2 linked regions of the Variovorax paradoxus genome follow. The protein of the gene in region 2 interacts with the protein of the main gene of each other region in a pairwise test. Links are inferred from orthologs where the notes say so. Each region holds a gene or a part of one and is shown on either strand. Other genes may lie near its edges.

Region 1 (7,839 bases), 2.5 Mb from region 2 along the record:
CGGTTCCTTGGAAATGAGTTCGGGCAGGATGACGTAGTCGTCGGGGTTCGGCGCTTCCTTGTTGCGCAGGCCCGCCAGCGCCGACGCGTCGGTGGTGAAGGCCTGGCAGCGGCCCGAGAAGAAGGCCTTGAACGAGGCCTCGAAGCTTTCGAACACCACGGTCTTGACCGGGATGTTCTGCGCGCGGAAGTAGTCCGACACGTTCTTCTCGTTGGTGGTGCCCGACTGCGTGCAGATGGTGGCGTTCTTGAGCTGCTTGGCGCTCGTCACCTTGAGCTTCTTGGGCACCAGGAAGCCCTGGCCGTCGTAGTAGGTGATGGTGGTGAAGCTGAAGCCCAGCGACGCGTCGCGCGTGAGCGTCCAGGTGGTGTTGCGCGCGAGGATGTCGATCTCGCCGGCCTGCAGGGCCGAGAAGCGCTGCTGCGAATTGAGCGGCACGAAGTCGACCTTCTTCGGATCGCCCAGCACGGCCGCGGCAATGGCGCGGCAGGTGTCGACGTCCAGGCCCGACCAGTTGCCCTGCGTATCCGGCGCGGAAAAGCCGGCCACGCCATTGGTCACGCCGCACTTCACGGTGCCGCGCTGCTTGACCGCGTCGAGCGTCTTGCCCGCCAAGGCGGGAGCGGCGGTGGCGAATGCGGCAACGGCTGCGGCCACGGCCAGCGCGGGACGGAATCGATTCTTCATTGGTGTGTTCTCCTCAACAAAAAGCAAAAGGCAGTGTACGAGGCTGCGTGCCACCCTGCCAAGGAACGAACAGTTGAATGCATATGCCGCATCCGCGCCCGGCCGCGGGTTTTTCTTGCCCGCTGCATTCACTAACATACGGCCCTCCAACAACTTCACCAGGAAATCTGCACATGACCAAATCCGATGACACCGGCAAGCTCGTTCTGCGCGTTGCACTCGGCATCCTCATCCTGCTGCACGGCATCGCGAAGGTCGGCAAAGGCGTCGACGGGATCGGCGGCATGCTCGCATCCCATGGCTTGCCTGCGGCATTGGCCTACCTGGCCTATGTCGGCGAGATCATCGCGCCCGTGTTGCTCATCGTGGGGCTGTTCACCCGGCCGGCGGCGCTGATCGTCGCGATCAACATGGTGGTGGCGATCTGGCTGGCGCATCAGAAGGACCTGGGCGCGCTCAATGGCCAGGGCGGCTGGGCACTGGAACTGCAGGGCATGTTCCTGTTCTCCGCGCTTGCCATCAGCCTGTTCGGCGGCGGCCGCTTCGGCTTGGGCGGCAAGTACAACTGAACCTCTTACGGCCGGCCGGGAGCCGGCTTTTTTTCAATCGTCATCGTTGGCGTCGAGACCTGGAAACAGGACCTCGGTGTAGCCGAAGCGCGAGAAGTCGCGCACCCGCATCGGATAGAGCTTGCCCAGCAAGTGGTCGACTTCATGCTGCACCACGCGCGCATGAAAGCCGCTTGCGATGCGGTCGATCGGATCGCCGTAGGGATCGAAGCCGGTGTAGCGGATGTTCGCGAAGCGCGGCACCACGCCGCGCAGCCCCGGCACCGAGAGGCAGCCTTCCCAGCCCTCTTCTTCTTCGTCGCCGATCGGCGTGATGACCGGATTCAGCAGCACGGTGCGGGGCACGGGCGGCGCGTCGGGGTAGCGGGGATTGACGACATCGGTGCCGAAGATCACGAGCTGCTGGTCGACGCCGATCTGCGGCGCGGCCAGGCCGGCGCCATTGACTGCCAGCATGGTCTCGAACATGTCGCGCACCAGCAGGTGCAGTTCGTCGGTGTCGAAGGCAGCCACCGGCTGCGCAATGCGCAACAGCCGGGGGTCGCCCATCTTGAGGATTTCGCGGATGGCCATGGCGGGGATTATCGCGAGCGGCCCCGCCGCGCGGTCATGGAGGGGTTTGCCCCTTGGAATCCGGTGAGGTCCACAGCCGCTCCGAGCCGCGCGGCGGCTGCGACCGGTACTGCGGCAGCGGCGATACGCCGGCATTGGCCGGCGGCCGTCCGCCGCCGCCGCCGCCCCAGCCGGGACGTGAAGGCACCGGCACGGGCACAGGCACCGGTCGCACCGCGGGGTAGCCCGGCCGTCCGTAATAGGGCCTGTTGTTGTAGTAGGGGCGGTCGTAATAGCGGCGCCCGCCGTCGTAGTAGCCGCCGCCCTGGATATAGACCGGCGCCGGGTTCACCACCACCGGATCCGAGTAGTACGGCTGCGAATAGCCCCCACTGTAGTAAGGGTCGCCCGGGACGGCCACGCAGCCGCCGAGCAGCGCTAAGCCGCCAATGGCGACACTGATACCGAGAACACGAATTTTCTGCATGAGGGACTCCTTGTCAGCCTTCTATCTTCAACGTGTCAGCTTGTAGGCCCTGTTGACTGCGCTGGTGTGAAGCCACGTAACCGGCGGTAAGAACACCGCCGGGGGCCTTCACCCCTTCAATCCGGCACGCCGTTGGCGAGTATCTCCAGCATACCCGCCTCGTCGATCACGTTCACCCCGATCTCGCGCGCCTTGTCGAGCTTGCTGCCGGCTTCCTCGCCGGCCACCAGGTAGCTGGTCTTCTTGCTGACGGAGCCCGCCACCTTGGCACCGGCTGCTTCCAGTTTGTCCTTCGCCTCGTCACGGCTCAGCGTAGGAAGGGTGCCGGTGATCACGAAGGTCAGTCCCGCCAACGGCTTGGGCGCGCGGGCGGCGGGCTCGCCCTCTTCCCACGTGAGCCCGCATGCGCGCAGCTGCTCGACCACTTCGCGGTTGTGCGGCTGGTCGAAGAAGGTGCGCAGGCTTTGCGCGACGACCGGGCCGACGTCGTTGACCTCGAGCAAGTGCTCCTCGCTCGCATCCATGATCGCGTCGAGCTTGCCGAAATGCTTGGCCAGGTCCTTGGCCGTGCTCTCGCCCACATGCCGGATGCCGAGCCCGAACAGGAAGCGCGGCAGCGTGGTCTTCTTCGAGGCCTCGAGCGCATCGACGAGGTTCTTGGCCGACTTGTCGGCCATGCGGTCCAGGCCCGCCAGGGTGGTGAACTCGAGCCTGTAGAGGTCGGGCAAGGTGCGGATCAGGTTGGCATCGACCAGTTGCTCGACCAGCTTGTCGCCGAGCCCGTCGATGTCGACCGCGCGCCGCGCCGCAAAGTGCAGGATGGCCTCCTTGCGCTGGGCCGCGCAGAACAGGCCGCCGGTGCAGCGGTAGTCGACTTCGCCTTCTTCGCGCAGCGCCTCCGATCCGCACACCGGGCACTGGTGCGGCATGGTGAACAGCGGCCCGCGCTCGCTGTCGGGCCGGGCCAGGCTTTCGGGCACCACGCCGACCACTTCGGGAATCACGTCGCCGGCACGCCGCACGATCACCTTGTCGCCCACGCGCACGTCCTTGCGGCGTGCCTCGTCCTCGTTGTGCAGCGTGGCGTTGGTCACGGTCACGCCGCCGACGAACACGGGCGCGAGCTTGGCCACCGGCGTGAGCTTGCCGGTGCGTCCCACCTGCACCTCGATGCCGAGCACTTCGGTGATCTGCTCCTGCGCCGGGTACTTGTGCGCCACGGCCCAGCGCGGCTCGCGCGAGACGAAGCCCAGCCGCCGCTGCAGCTCGATGCTGTCGACCTTGTAGACCACGCCGTCGATGTCGTAGGGCAAGGCAACGCGCTGGCGCCCGATATTCTCGTGGAAGGCGATCAGTTCGATGGCGCCGGTCGCACGGGCAGTCTGCCTGGCCACCGGGAATCCCCAGGCATCGAACTGCTGCAGCCATTCGAACTGGGTCGGGAAGTCCGGCCCGCCTTCGCTGGCCGGCGTGACCTCGCCGAGGCCGTAGGCAAAAAAGCTCAGCGGCCGTGCCGCCGCAATGGCCGGATCGAGCTGGCGCACCGCGCCGGCCGCGGCGTTGCGCGGGTTCACGAAGACCTTTTCGTTCTTCTGCCCGGCCGCGATCTTTTCGCGCTGGCGTTCGTTGAGCGCCTCGAAGTCGGCGCGCTTCATGTAGATCTCGCCGCGCACCTCGACCACGGGCGGTGCCTTGCCGTTGAGCCGCAGCGGAATCTCGCGCACCGTGCGGATGTTCTGCGTGACTTCTTCGCCGACTTCGCCGTCGCCGCGCGTCGCGGCCTGCACCAGCACGCCGTTCTCGTAGCGCAGGTTCATGGCCAGGCCGTCGAACTTGAGTTCGCAGACGTACTCGACCTGCGGCCCGTCTTCGGCCAGGCCCAGTTCCTTGCGCACGCGGGCATCGAAGGCGCTGGCGCCGCCGGGCGTGATGTCGGTCTCGGTGCGAATCGACAGCATCGGCACCTTGTGGCGCACCTTCACAAAGCCTTCGAGCACCTTGCCGCCGACGCGCTGCGTGGGCGAATCGGGGGTGCGCAGTTCGGGGTATTCGGCTTCCAGCGCTTGCAGCCGCTGGAACAATCTGTCGTACTCGGCGTCGGGCAGTTCGGGCGCGTCGAGCACGTAGTAGAGATGGGCGTGCTTGTGAAGCTGTTCGCTCAGTGCGGCGGCTTCGCGTGCCGCTTCGTCGCGCTTGGTCATGGGTGTCTCCCGAACGATCGGATCAGCTGAAAAGACGGCGCGCCAGCGGCGAGCCGGCGGCCAGGTCGCGCGATTCGAGCGTGTCGTAGAGCTGCTCGAGGTCGGCGCCGATCACGTCCATGGTGTCTTCGCGCAGCAGCTGTCCGTCGCTGTCGGTGACCACGCCGTCCATCTCGCGCGCCAGCGTGGCGGCGGCTTCGCGCATGCGGCGGAACGGCTGTTCGGCGCGGTCGACCTGCGGCACGTCCAGGCTCAGGCTGAGCTCGCGGATGGCCGATTGCGCCGGATCGTCGGCCAGCGCGGCCTGGGTGTCGAACGAAAGTCCGAGGATCGGAGGCAGCCCCGCCTCGCTGGTCGGCAGCACCATGCGCCCCGGGATGATGCCGGCCACGAAACCCAGCCGCGCCGCATTCTGCTGCACGTAGCCAGGACTCCACGCCGCATGCAGCGCGCGCAGCACGAAACCCAGCTGGGCGTCATGCGCGCTGGCGAACTGGTCGAGTTCGCGGGCGCGCGCCACTTCGTCGAGCATCTCGGGAAATTCGAGAGCGCCGTTGACGGCATCGGCAAAGGCCTGGGCCTTGACGACGAATTCTGAATACTCGATTTCGTTCAGCGCCCCGGTGCGATTGGCCAGCTGCACGCCCACCTGGAACGCGCTGTAGCGCTGGCCCGGCACGGGCGGCTCCCACTGGCCGGTGTGCTCGTTCAAGCCTTCGATGGCCACGGGCTTGCTGCCCGCGCGGCGCGTGGACGGCATGGCCGCGATGGCGGCATCGCCCGATGCGAGCCCGTCCAGCGACACCGGTGCGATCACGTCGATGAGCGGATCGAGCCCGCCGCGCCGCTCGGCCGTTGGCACCGCGCTGCCCGCGGGCGCGGGCAGGTCGGGATCGAACAGGGGCTCGTGGCGTTCATGGCCCGGCATCTGGTGCGGATCGACATGCAGCATCGGCTCCACGCCGTCGGACGAGGAAGATGGCCGATCCGCTTCGGACAAGTCATTGCCCGCAACGTCGGGCTGCCGCGGTGCATTGCGGCGCGAGGTCACGGTGTTGAAGGCAACGACGGCCGCGAGAACGAGGCCGCCGAGGATGGCCAGGGCGAGAGTGAGATTGCTCATGCGCTGCCCGGCTCAAGCAGCTTCGACCATGGATGCGGCCGCTTCCATGTCGACCGCGACGATGCGCGAGACGCCCTGCTCCTGCATGGTGACGCCGATCAGCTGCTCGGCCATTTCCATGGCGATCTTGTTGTGGCTGATGAAGAGGAACTGGGTTTCGCGGCTCATGGCGGTCACGAGTTTGGCATAGCGTTCGGTGTTGGCGTCGTCCAGCGGCGCGTCCACTTCGTCGAGCAGGCAGAAAGGCGCCGGGTTGAGCTGGAAGATCGCGAACACCAGCGCGATGGCCGTGAGCGCCTTCTCGCCGCCCGAGAGCAGGTGGATGGTCTGGTTCTTCTTGCCCGGCGGCTGCGCCAGCACCTGCACGCCGGCATCGAGGATTTCGTCGCCCGTCATCACCAGGCGCGCGTTGCCGCCGCCGAACAGCTCGGGGAACATGCGGCTGAAGTGCTCGTTGACGATCTTGAAGGTGCCGCCCAGCAGGTCGCGCGTTTCGGCGTCGATCTTGCGGATGGCATCTTCGAGCGTGCCGATGGCTTCGTTCAGGTCGGCGGACTGCGCATCGAGGAAGGTCTTGCGCTCGCTGGCCACGGCGAGCTCGTCGAGCGCGGCCAGGTTGACCGCCCCCAGCGCCACCACTTCGCGGTTCAGGCGGTCGATTTCGCCTTGCAGGCCGGCGAGGCGGACCTTGTCGGTTTCGATCGACTGGGCAATGGCTTCGAGGTCGGCGCCGGCGTCGTCGAGCAGTTGCTGGTATTGCTCCACGCCCAGCCGCGCGGCCTGTTCCTTGAGCTGGAATTCGGTGATGCGCTGGCGCAGCGGATCGAGTTCGCGCTCGAGCTGCAGCCGGCGTTCGTCGCTGGCACGCAGCTTCATCGTGAGATCGTCGTACTGGCTGCGCGCCGCACCCAGCGCGGCTTCGCGCTCGAGCTTGAGCGCCAGCGCGTCCTGCAGGCCGGCCTGGGCCGCTGCATCGGACAGGCGGCCGAGTTCGGCGCGGGCGCGCTCGTCTTCATCGGTGAGCGACAGCACCTGCTGCGATGCGGTTTCGATCGCGCGGTTCAGCTCGCCGCGGCGGGCTTCGAGCGTGCGCTGCGAGAAGGTGGCCTCCTGCGCCTGCCGCTCGAGGCTGCGATGCTGCTCGCGGCTCGCGGCCAGCGCGCGGCCGGCGTCGATCACGCGTTCGTCGAGCTGCGCATGGCGCTCCTGGCTGTCGGCCAGCTGCATGTCGAGCTCTTCGAAGCGGCCTTCGGCGGCCATGCGCTTTTCCTGCAGCTCCTCCAGCTGTGCGTCGACCTCGGCAAGGTCGGTGGCCAGCTGTTCGCTGCGCGCGCGCGTCTGCTCGGCGAGCTGCGTCATGCGCAGCGTCTCGACCTGCAGTTCATGCGCACGCGACTGCGTTTCCGCGGCTTCGCGGCGCGCCGTGACGAGGCGCTGCGCGGCATCGGCATAGGCGGCCTCGGCGCGGACCAGCGCCGTGCGCGCTTCTTCGCTGATGAGCGCCTGGGCGCGCAGCTGGCGCTCCAGGTTTTCCATTTCCTGCTGGCGCGCCAAGAGGCCGGCCTGTTCGGAATCGGGCGCGTAGAAGTTCACGCTGTGCGAGAACACGGCGTGGCCGTTCTGCACGTAGATGACTTCGCCCGGCTGCAGCGTGCCGCGCTGCGCGAGCGCCTCTTCGAAACTCTGCGCGGTGTAGCAGCCGTGCAGCCAATCGGTCAGCAAGGCCTGCAGGCCCGCATCGTTCAGGCGCAGCAGGCTCGACAGGCGCGGCAGTGCGCCGCCGTCCTGCGGTGCCCCGGCCGCGGGCGGGCTGTAGAACGCGAGCTTGGCAGGCGGCGCATCGTTGCCGAAGGCACGCACCATGTCGAGCCGGCTGACCTCGAGCGCGCCCAGGCGCTCGCGCAGCGCCGCTTCGAGCGCGCTTTCCCAGCCCTGCTCGATGTGGATGCGGCTCCACAACCCCTGCATGCCTTCGAGCCCGTGCTTGGCAAGCCAGGGCGCCAGCTTGCCGTCCGTCTTGACCTTTTCCTGCAGCGCGCGCAGCGCCTCGAGCCGCGCCGAGAGTTCGGCATGGCGCGCGCCTTCGGTGTTGACGGCCTGCTGCTTGGCGCGGCGTTCGTCGTCGAGTTGCGGCACCGATTCCTGCAGCTCGTGCAGCCGGGCGTCGGCCTCGCTCGCGGCCTCCTGCGCGGCCGCGTGCTCTTCCTGCAGGGATTGCAG
Region 2 (5,933 bases):
CGGCGTGGGCTCGAGCCTAGAGTTCCTTGACGGCCGCGAGGCGGCGCATCAGCTGCTGCGCGATGTCGGCCTGCATGTCGCGGTAGAGCAGCTCGGCCTCGCCTTCCTTGGCGAGCGCGTTGGTTTCGTTGAAGCTCAGGTCGCGCGTCTGCGACACCTCGGTGGGCGCCAGCAGCATCTTGCCGCCCGGCGTGCGCAGGCTGAAGCGAACGCGCAGCTGCAGCTGCAGCTCGCGCAGCAGGCCCGCCGAATTGGTCGAGATCACGATGCGGTCGCGGTTCTCGCCGAGGATCTCGAGGATCGCGTCGGCGGTCTGGGCCTGCTCGGGCGGCACCAGCGTGACCGTGCCGGCGGCCCGCATTTCGCGCCGCAGCCGGTTGATCAGTTCCGAATTGCCCGACACCGACAGCGTCTTGAACGCGAACACCGGCGCCTTGCGCAGTTCGAATCCGCAGCCGGCCAGGCCCAGGCTGGCGCCCGCCGCGGCAAGACCCAGGAGAAAGCCGCGGCGCGGCAGCGGGGCGTTGCGATTGTTCATGCTTCTGTCGTTCGTTCAGATGACCACGTTGACCAGCCGGCCGGGAACCACGATGACGCGCTTGGCCGGCGCGCCTTCGGCGAACTTGACGAAGTCGTCGCAGGAAAGCGCGAGCGCTTCGATCTCGGCCTTGGAGGCGCCGGCCGGCACGCGCAGCGCGCCGCGCAGCTTGCCGTTGACCTGGAGCATGAGCTCGATCTCGTCCTGCTCGAGCGCGCCTACATCGACCACCGGCCAGGGCGCGTCGAGCAGATCGCCCAGCTCCTTGTCGTAGCCGAGCTGCTGCCAGAGCTGGTGCGTGATGTGCGGCGTGGCCGGATACAGGCAGCGCAGCAGGATGCCGAAGCCTTCGCGCAGCGCGGCCGTGTCGCCGGCGCTGCCGTCAGGCTTGAAGCCTTCGAGCGCATTGAGCAGCTTCATTGCGCCCGACACCACCGTGTTGTATTGCATGCGCTGGTAGTCGTAGTCGACCTGGCGCAGCACGGTATGCACCTCGCGGCGCAGCGCCTGCGCGGCCTTGCCGAAGGCCTGCCCGGCGATCGCCGCCGGCTGCACGTCGGCCTGCGCGACGCCGAAATTCCAGACCCGGCGCAGGAAGCGGTAGCTGCCTTCGACGGCCGCGTCGTTCCACTCGAGCGTGGCTTCGGGCGGCGCGGTGAACATGGTGTAGAGGCGCGCGGTGTCGGCGCCGTACTTCTCGATCAGGTCCTGCGGGTCGACGCCGTTGCGTTCGCTCTTGCCCATCTTGCCGACGCCGCCGTATTCGACCTTGGTGCCGTCCGCGGTGGTGCCGCCGACGATGCGGCCCTGCGCGTCGAGCGTGGGCGTGACCTCCAGCGGCGGGTGGTAGTTCTTGCCGCCCCGCTCGTCGCGGTGGTAGTAGATGTGGTTGAGCACCATGCCCTGCGTGAGCAGCTTGCTGAAGGGCTCGTCGACCTTCACCAGACCCAGGTCGCGCATGACCTTGGTCCAGAAGCGCGCGTACAGCAGGTGAAGAATCGCATGCTCGATGCCGCCGATGTACTGGTCCATCGGCATCCAGTAGTCGGCGCCCTCGGCCACCATGGCCTGGTCGTTCTTCGGATCGCAGTAGCGCATGAAGTACCACGAGCTGTCGACGAAGGTGTCCATGGTGTCGGTCTCGCGCCGCGCGGGCTTGCCGCAGACCGGGCAGACGACGCCGGCATGGAAGCCTTCGTGCTTGGCGAGCGGATTGCCGGAACCGTCGGGCACGCAATCGGTCGGCAGCACCACGGGCAGGTCCTTCTCGGGGACCGGCATCGCGCCGTGCTCGTCGCAATGGATGATCGGGATCGGCGTGCCCCAGTAGCGCTGGCGGCTCACGCCCCAGTCGCGCAGGCGCCAGGTGGTCTGCAGCTCGCCCAAGCCTTTCTGGCCGAGCGCATGCGCCACGGCGGCCACGGCCTCCTTGTAGGTCATGCCGCTGAAGTTGTCGGAGTTGATGGTCACGCCGCGCTGCTTGTCGGCGTACCAGTCCTGCCACTTGTGATAGTCGAAGTGCGGCTCGTCGTCGACCAGCACCACCTGGATGATCTCGATGCCGTACTTGTTGGCGAAGGCGAAGTCGCGCTCGTCGTGCGCGGGCACGCCCATCACGGCGCCGTCGCCGTAGTTGATGAGCACGTAGTTGCCGACCCACACCGGCACCTGCTCGTCGGTGATCGGGTGCGTCACGGTCAGGCCCGTGGGCACGCCCTTCTTCTCCTGCGTGGCGAGCTCGGCCTCGGTGGTGCCGCCGGCCTTGCATTCCTCGATGAAGGCCGCGACCTTGGGGTCGAGCGTGGCGGCGTGCGCGGCCAGCGGATGCTCGGGCGCCACGGCGCAGAAGGTGACGCCCATGATGGTGTCGGCGCGCGTGGTGAACACATACATGCGGCCGTCCTGGATCAGCTGGCCGCTCGCGTCGTGGATGTCGTGCGTGAAGGCGAAGCGCACGCCCTCGCTCTTGCCGATCCAGTTCTCCTGCATCAGCTTGACGCGCTCGGGCCAACCGGGCAGCTTGTGCTGGGTGTGCTCGAGCAGTTCTTCGGCGTAGTCGCTGATCTTCAGGTAGTAGCCCGGGATCTCGCGGCGTTCGACCGTGGCGCCGGTGCGCCAGCCCTTGCCATCGATCACCTGCTCGTTGGCCAGCACGGTCTGGTCGACCGGGTCCCAGTTGACGACCTGGGTCTTGCGGTAGGCAATGCCCTTTTCGAGCATCTTCAGGAACAGCCACTGGTTCCACTTGTAGTAGCTGGGATCGCAGGTGGCGATCTCGCGGCTCCAGTCGATCGCCAGGCCCATGGCCTGAAGCTGGCCGCGCATGTAGTCGATGTTCTCGTAGGTCCACTTGGCGGGCGGCACGCCGTTCTTGAGCGCCGCGTTCTCGGCCGGCAGGCCGAAGGCGTCCCAGCCCATGGGCATCAGCACGTTGTAGCCGCTCATGCGCAGGTACCGCGTGAGCATGTCGTTGATGGTGTAGTTGCGCACATGGCCCATGTGCAGCTTGCCGCTGGGGTACGGCAGCATCGAGCAGGCGTAATACTTCTTGCGGCTCGCGTCCTCGGTGACGCGGTAGGCATCGGCGGCGCTCCATTGCGCCTGGGCAGCGGACTCGACGTCGCTGGGTTTGTAGCTGGGGTTCATGGCGGTTCGGCAAGACCCGGCACGGGACGGCCGGGGAACGCGGATTATCGCGTCCGGGCGGGCGCCCGGCCGGCAGACTCTAGACTTGAGGCACGTAACCTGCGTGTTGTGCAGGTAACGCCCGCCCTTCGGCAGGTTTTTCGCACCGCCTGGAATGCCATGAAATTGCTCCTGAAACACCTGGCCCTGAGCCTCGCGGCGGCCGCCAGCCTCGCCGCTGTGCCGCTCCATGCGCAGCCGAACGGCGACAAGCCGCTGCGCATCGTCGTGCCCTTCGCCCCCGGCGGGGCGCAGGACGTGATCGCCCGCTACCTGGGCGCCAAGCTCGCCGACAAGCTCGGCGGCACCGTGATCATCGACAACAAGGCGGGCGCGGGCGGCATCGTGGCGGCCGACGCGGTGGCCAAGGCGACCGACGGCGCCACCGTGCTGCTGGCCACCGGCGGCGCCATCACCATCGCGCCCCACCTGCAGCCCAAGCTGCCCTACGACCCCGTGACTGACCTCGCGCCCGTGGCCCTGGTCGGCGACACGCCGATGACGGTGGCCGTGCGCACCGAAAGCCCCTACAAGACACTGGCCGACGTGCTGCGCGACGCCAAGGCGAAGCCGGGGCAGGTGACCTATGCGTCCACCGGCAACGGCACCGTGTCGCACCTCACGGGTGCGCTGCTGGCGCAGGCGAGCGGCGTGAACCTGCTGCATGTGCCCTACCGCGGCGCGGCGCCGGCGCTGACCGACCTGCTGGGCGGGCAGGTGGCGTTGATCGCCACCAGCGCGGCCTCCATCGAGCCGATGGTCGCGAGCGGCAAGGCGCGCGTGCTCGGCACCTTTTCGCGCGCGGCCCTGCCCAGCCTCGGCACGCCGCCGACGGTCGCGGAGGCGGCGGCCCTCGCGGGCATGGACGTGCCGGTGTGGGTCGGCGTGATGGCACCCGCGCGCATGCCGGCAGCCAGCATCGAAAAGCTCTCCGCGGCGCTGGTCGAGGTGTGCAACCTGCCTGAAACGAAACAGCGTTTTGCCCAGCTCGGCGCGGTGAACACCTGCGGCGGCGGCGCGGCGCTGGGCAAGGTGATTGCCGAGGACAGCCAGCGCTGGGCAAAAGTGATCAAGCAGGGCGGGATCAAGGTTGATTGAGGCCACGAGAGGGCGCTATCGCGTCGGCATCGCGGGCACCGGCGCGATCGCGCTGGCCAGCGCGGCATGGCTGCGGCAGGCGGGCCACGGCGTCATGCTCTGGTCGCCGGGCGGCCAGGGTGCCGAGGCCCTGCGCACGCAGCCGCTCGAAGCCGTCGGCGAGCAGCCCTGCCGCGTGACGGTCGAAGTGGCCGGCGATGCAGAGCAGCTTTGCCTGGCGTCGGACGTGCTGCTGATCGCCCTGCCGGTCAACGGCCACAAGCGCGTGATGGATGCGCTGCTGCCTTTCCTGCGCGACGGGCAGACCGTGATCGTCAGCTCGATGGCCTCGCTGTCTTCGCTCCATCTCCACGAAAGCGCGCGGCGCGCGGGCCGGCAGATCACCGTGGCGAGTTTCGGCACGACGGTGCTGACCGCGCGCCGGGAATCCGCCACGCAGGTCCAGGTGATGACGCGGCGCAAGGCGGTCGGCGTGTCGGCCCTGCCGAATGCCGGCGTCGACAAGGCCGTCGAACTGTGCACCGCGCTGTTCGGCGGCGGCTTCTTCGCGCAGGACAACACGCTCGCCAGTGCGCTCGCGAACGTCAACCCGCAGTCCCATGGCCCGCTGGCGGTCTTCAACTGGACCCGCATCGAGCGCGCGGAAAACTGGCCGCAGTACCACTGCATGACGCCTGGCGTGGCCCGCGCGATCGAGGCGCTGGATCGGGAGCGGCGGGCCGTGGCCAGAGCCTTCGGCATCGAGCTCGGCCCCATCGAGGAACATTTCGCGCGCTCCTTCGGCACCGCGTCGGCCCGGCTCGAGGACATCGCGGCCGAGCTGCATGCGAAGCGCGGCGGGCCGCCCGGGCCGGTTCGCACCGACACCCGCTACCTGAGCGAAGACATGCCCTATGGACTGGTCTTCGTCGAGGCGCTCGGCGCCATCGCCGGCGTGGCGACACCCGCGACGCGCACCATCGTGGACGCCGCCTCGCTGGTGAGCGGCATCGACTACCGGCAGCAGAACGACCTGCTGGCGCCGCTCGGCCTGGACCGCGAAACCGTGGCGGGGCTGCTCGCCCGCCTATGAGGCGGCGGCCATCGCAGCCGGAAAGACCGGCTCGCCGAGGTTGAGCATCAGCCGGTTGGCCCAGGCGAAAAGCGCCACGGCGTGGACCAGGTCGAGGATCTCGAGCTCGCTCAGTCCCACCGCCTTGAGCGTTCGCACATCGTCGGCCGACGGCTTGCCGGGCTCGGCGCCGAGCCGGATCGAGAACTCGACGATCGCCTTCTCGCGCGGCGTGGTGCCCGCGGAAGCCGGCTCCTCGAACACCTGCGAGATCACGTCGTTGCGCTTGGCCAGCTGCTCGAAGCGCTGCGCATGCACCGAGGCGCAGTACACGCAGCCATTGACGCGCGATTCCACCGTGGCGCCCAGCTCGCGCTCCGCGCGCGGCATGCCGCCCGGCGCGAACATGATCGCGTTGAAGGCGATGGAGCGCTGCAGCAGCATCTCGGGCTGATGCGCGAGCACCAGGAAATACGGCGAAGTGCGGGCCTGCGGACTCATCTCGTCGAGCGCGGCCAGCTGGGCCGGCGTGGCCGTGGCGACATCGACCGGGTCGAGCCA

Evidence for each region. The genes of interacting proteins can lie anywhere in the genome.
Region 1: the proteins of leuS (region 2) and ligA interact in binary tests that used the Escherichia coli proteins (3 or more experiments, as listed by UniProt). The link is inferred for Variovorax paradoxus from one-to-one orthologs.

The regions. Positions count from the first base shown.
Region 1 is NZ_JAUSXL010000002.1:4,875,983-4,883,821, forward strand. The notes cover bases 1,955-4,870. They hold ligA (NAD-dependent DNA ligase LigA), read right to left. Parts: upstream 4,497-4,870; coding sequence 2,412-4,496; downstream 1,955-2,411. Other genes in these bases: QFZ47_RS26685 (hypothetical protein), read right to left, coding at 1,955-2,295; QFZ47_RS26695 (cell division protein ZipA C-terminal FtsZ-binding domain-containing protein), read right to left, coding at 4,519-4,870. Also shown: QFZ47_RS26670 (amino acid ABC transporter substrate-binding protein), read right to left, coding at 1-687; QFZ47_RS26675 (DoxX family protein), read left to right, coding at 861-1,256; def (peptide deformylase), read right to left, coding at 1,290-1,829; more of QFZ47_RS26685, read right to left, coding at 1,864-1,954; more of QFZ47_RS26695, read right to left, coding at 4,871-5,619; chromosome segregation protein SMC, read right to left, coding at 5,632-7,839. UniProt on the Escherichia coli protein: DNA ligase that catalyzes the formation of phosphodiester linkages between 5'-phosphoryl and 3'-hydroxyl groups in double-stranded DNA using NAD as a coenzyme and as the energy source for the reaction.
Region 2 is NZ_JAUSXL010000002.1:2,364,655-2,370,587, reverse strand. The notes cover bases 354-3,531. They hold leuS (leucine--tRNA ligase), read right to left. Parts: upstream 3,185-3,531; coding sequence 554-3,184; downstream 354-553. Other genes in these bases: QFZ47_RS14860 (Bug family tripartite tricarboxylate transporter substrate binding protein), read left to right, coding at 3,344-3,531; QFZ47_RS14870 (LPS-assembly lipoprotein LptE), read right to left, coding at 354-538. Outside these bases: more of QFZ47_RS14870, read right to left, coding at 17-353; more of QFZ47_RS14860, read left to right, coding at 3,532-4,321; QFZ47_RS14855 (NAD/NADP octopine/nopaline dehydrogenase family protein), read left to right, coding at 4,314-5,393; QFZ47_RS14850 (CMD domain-containing protein), read right to left, coding at 5,388-5,933.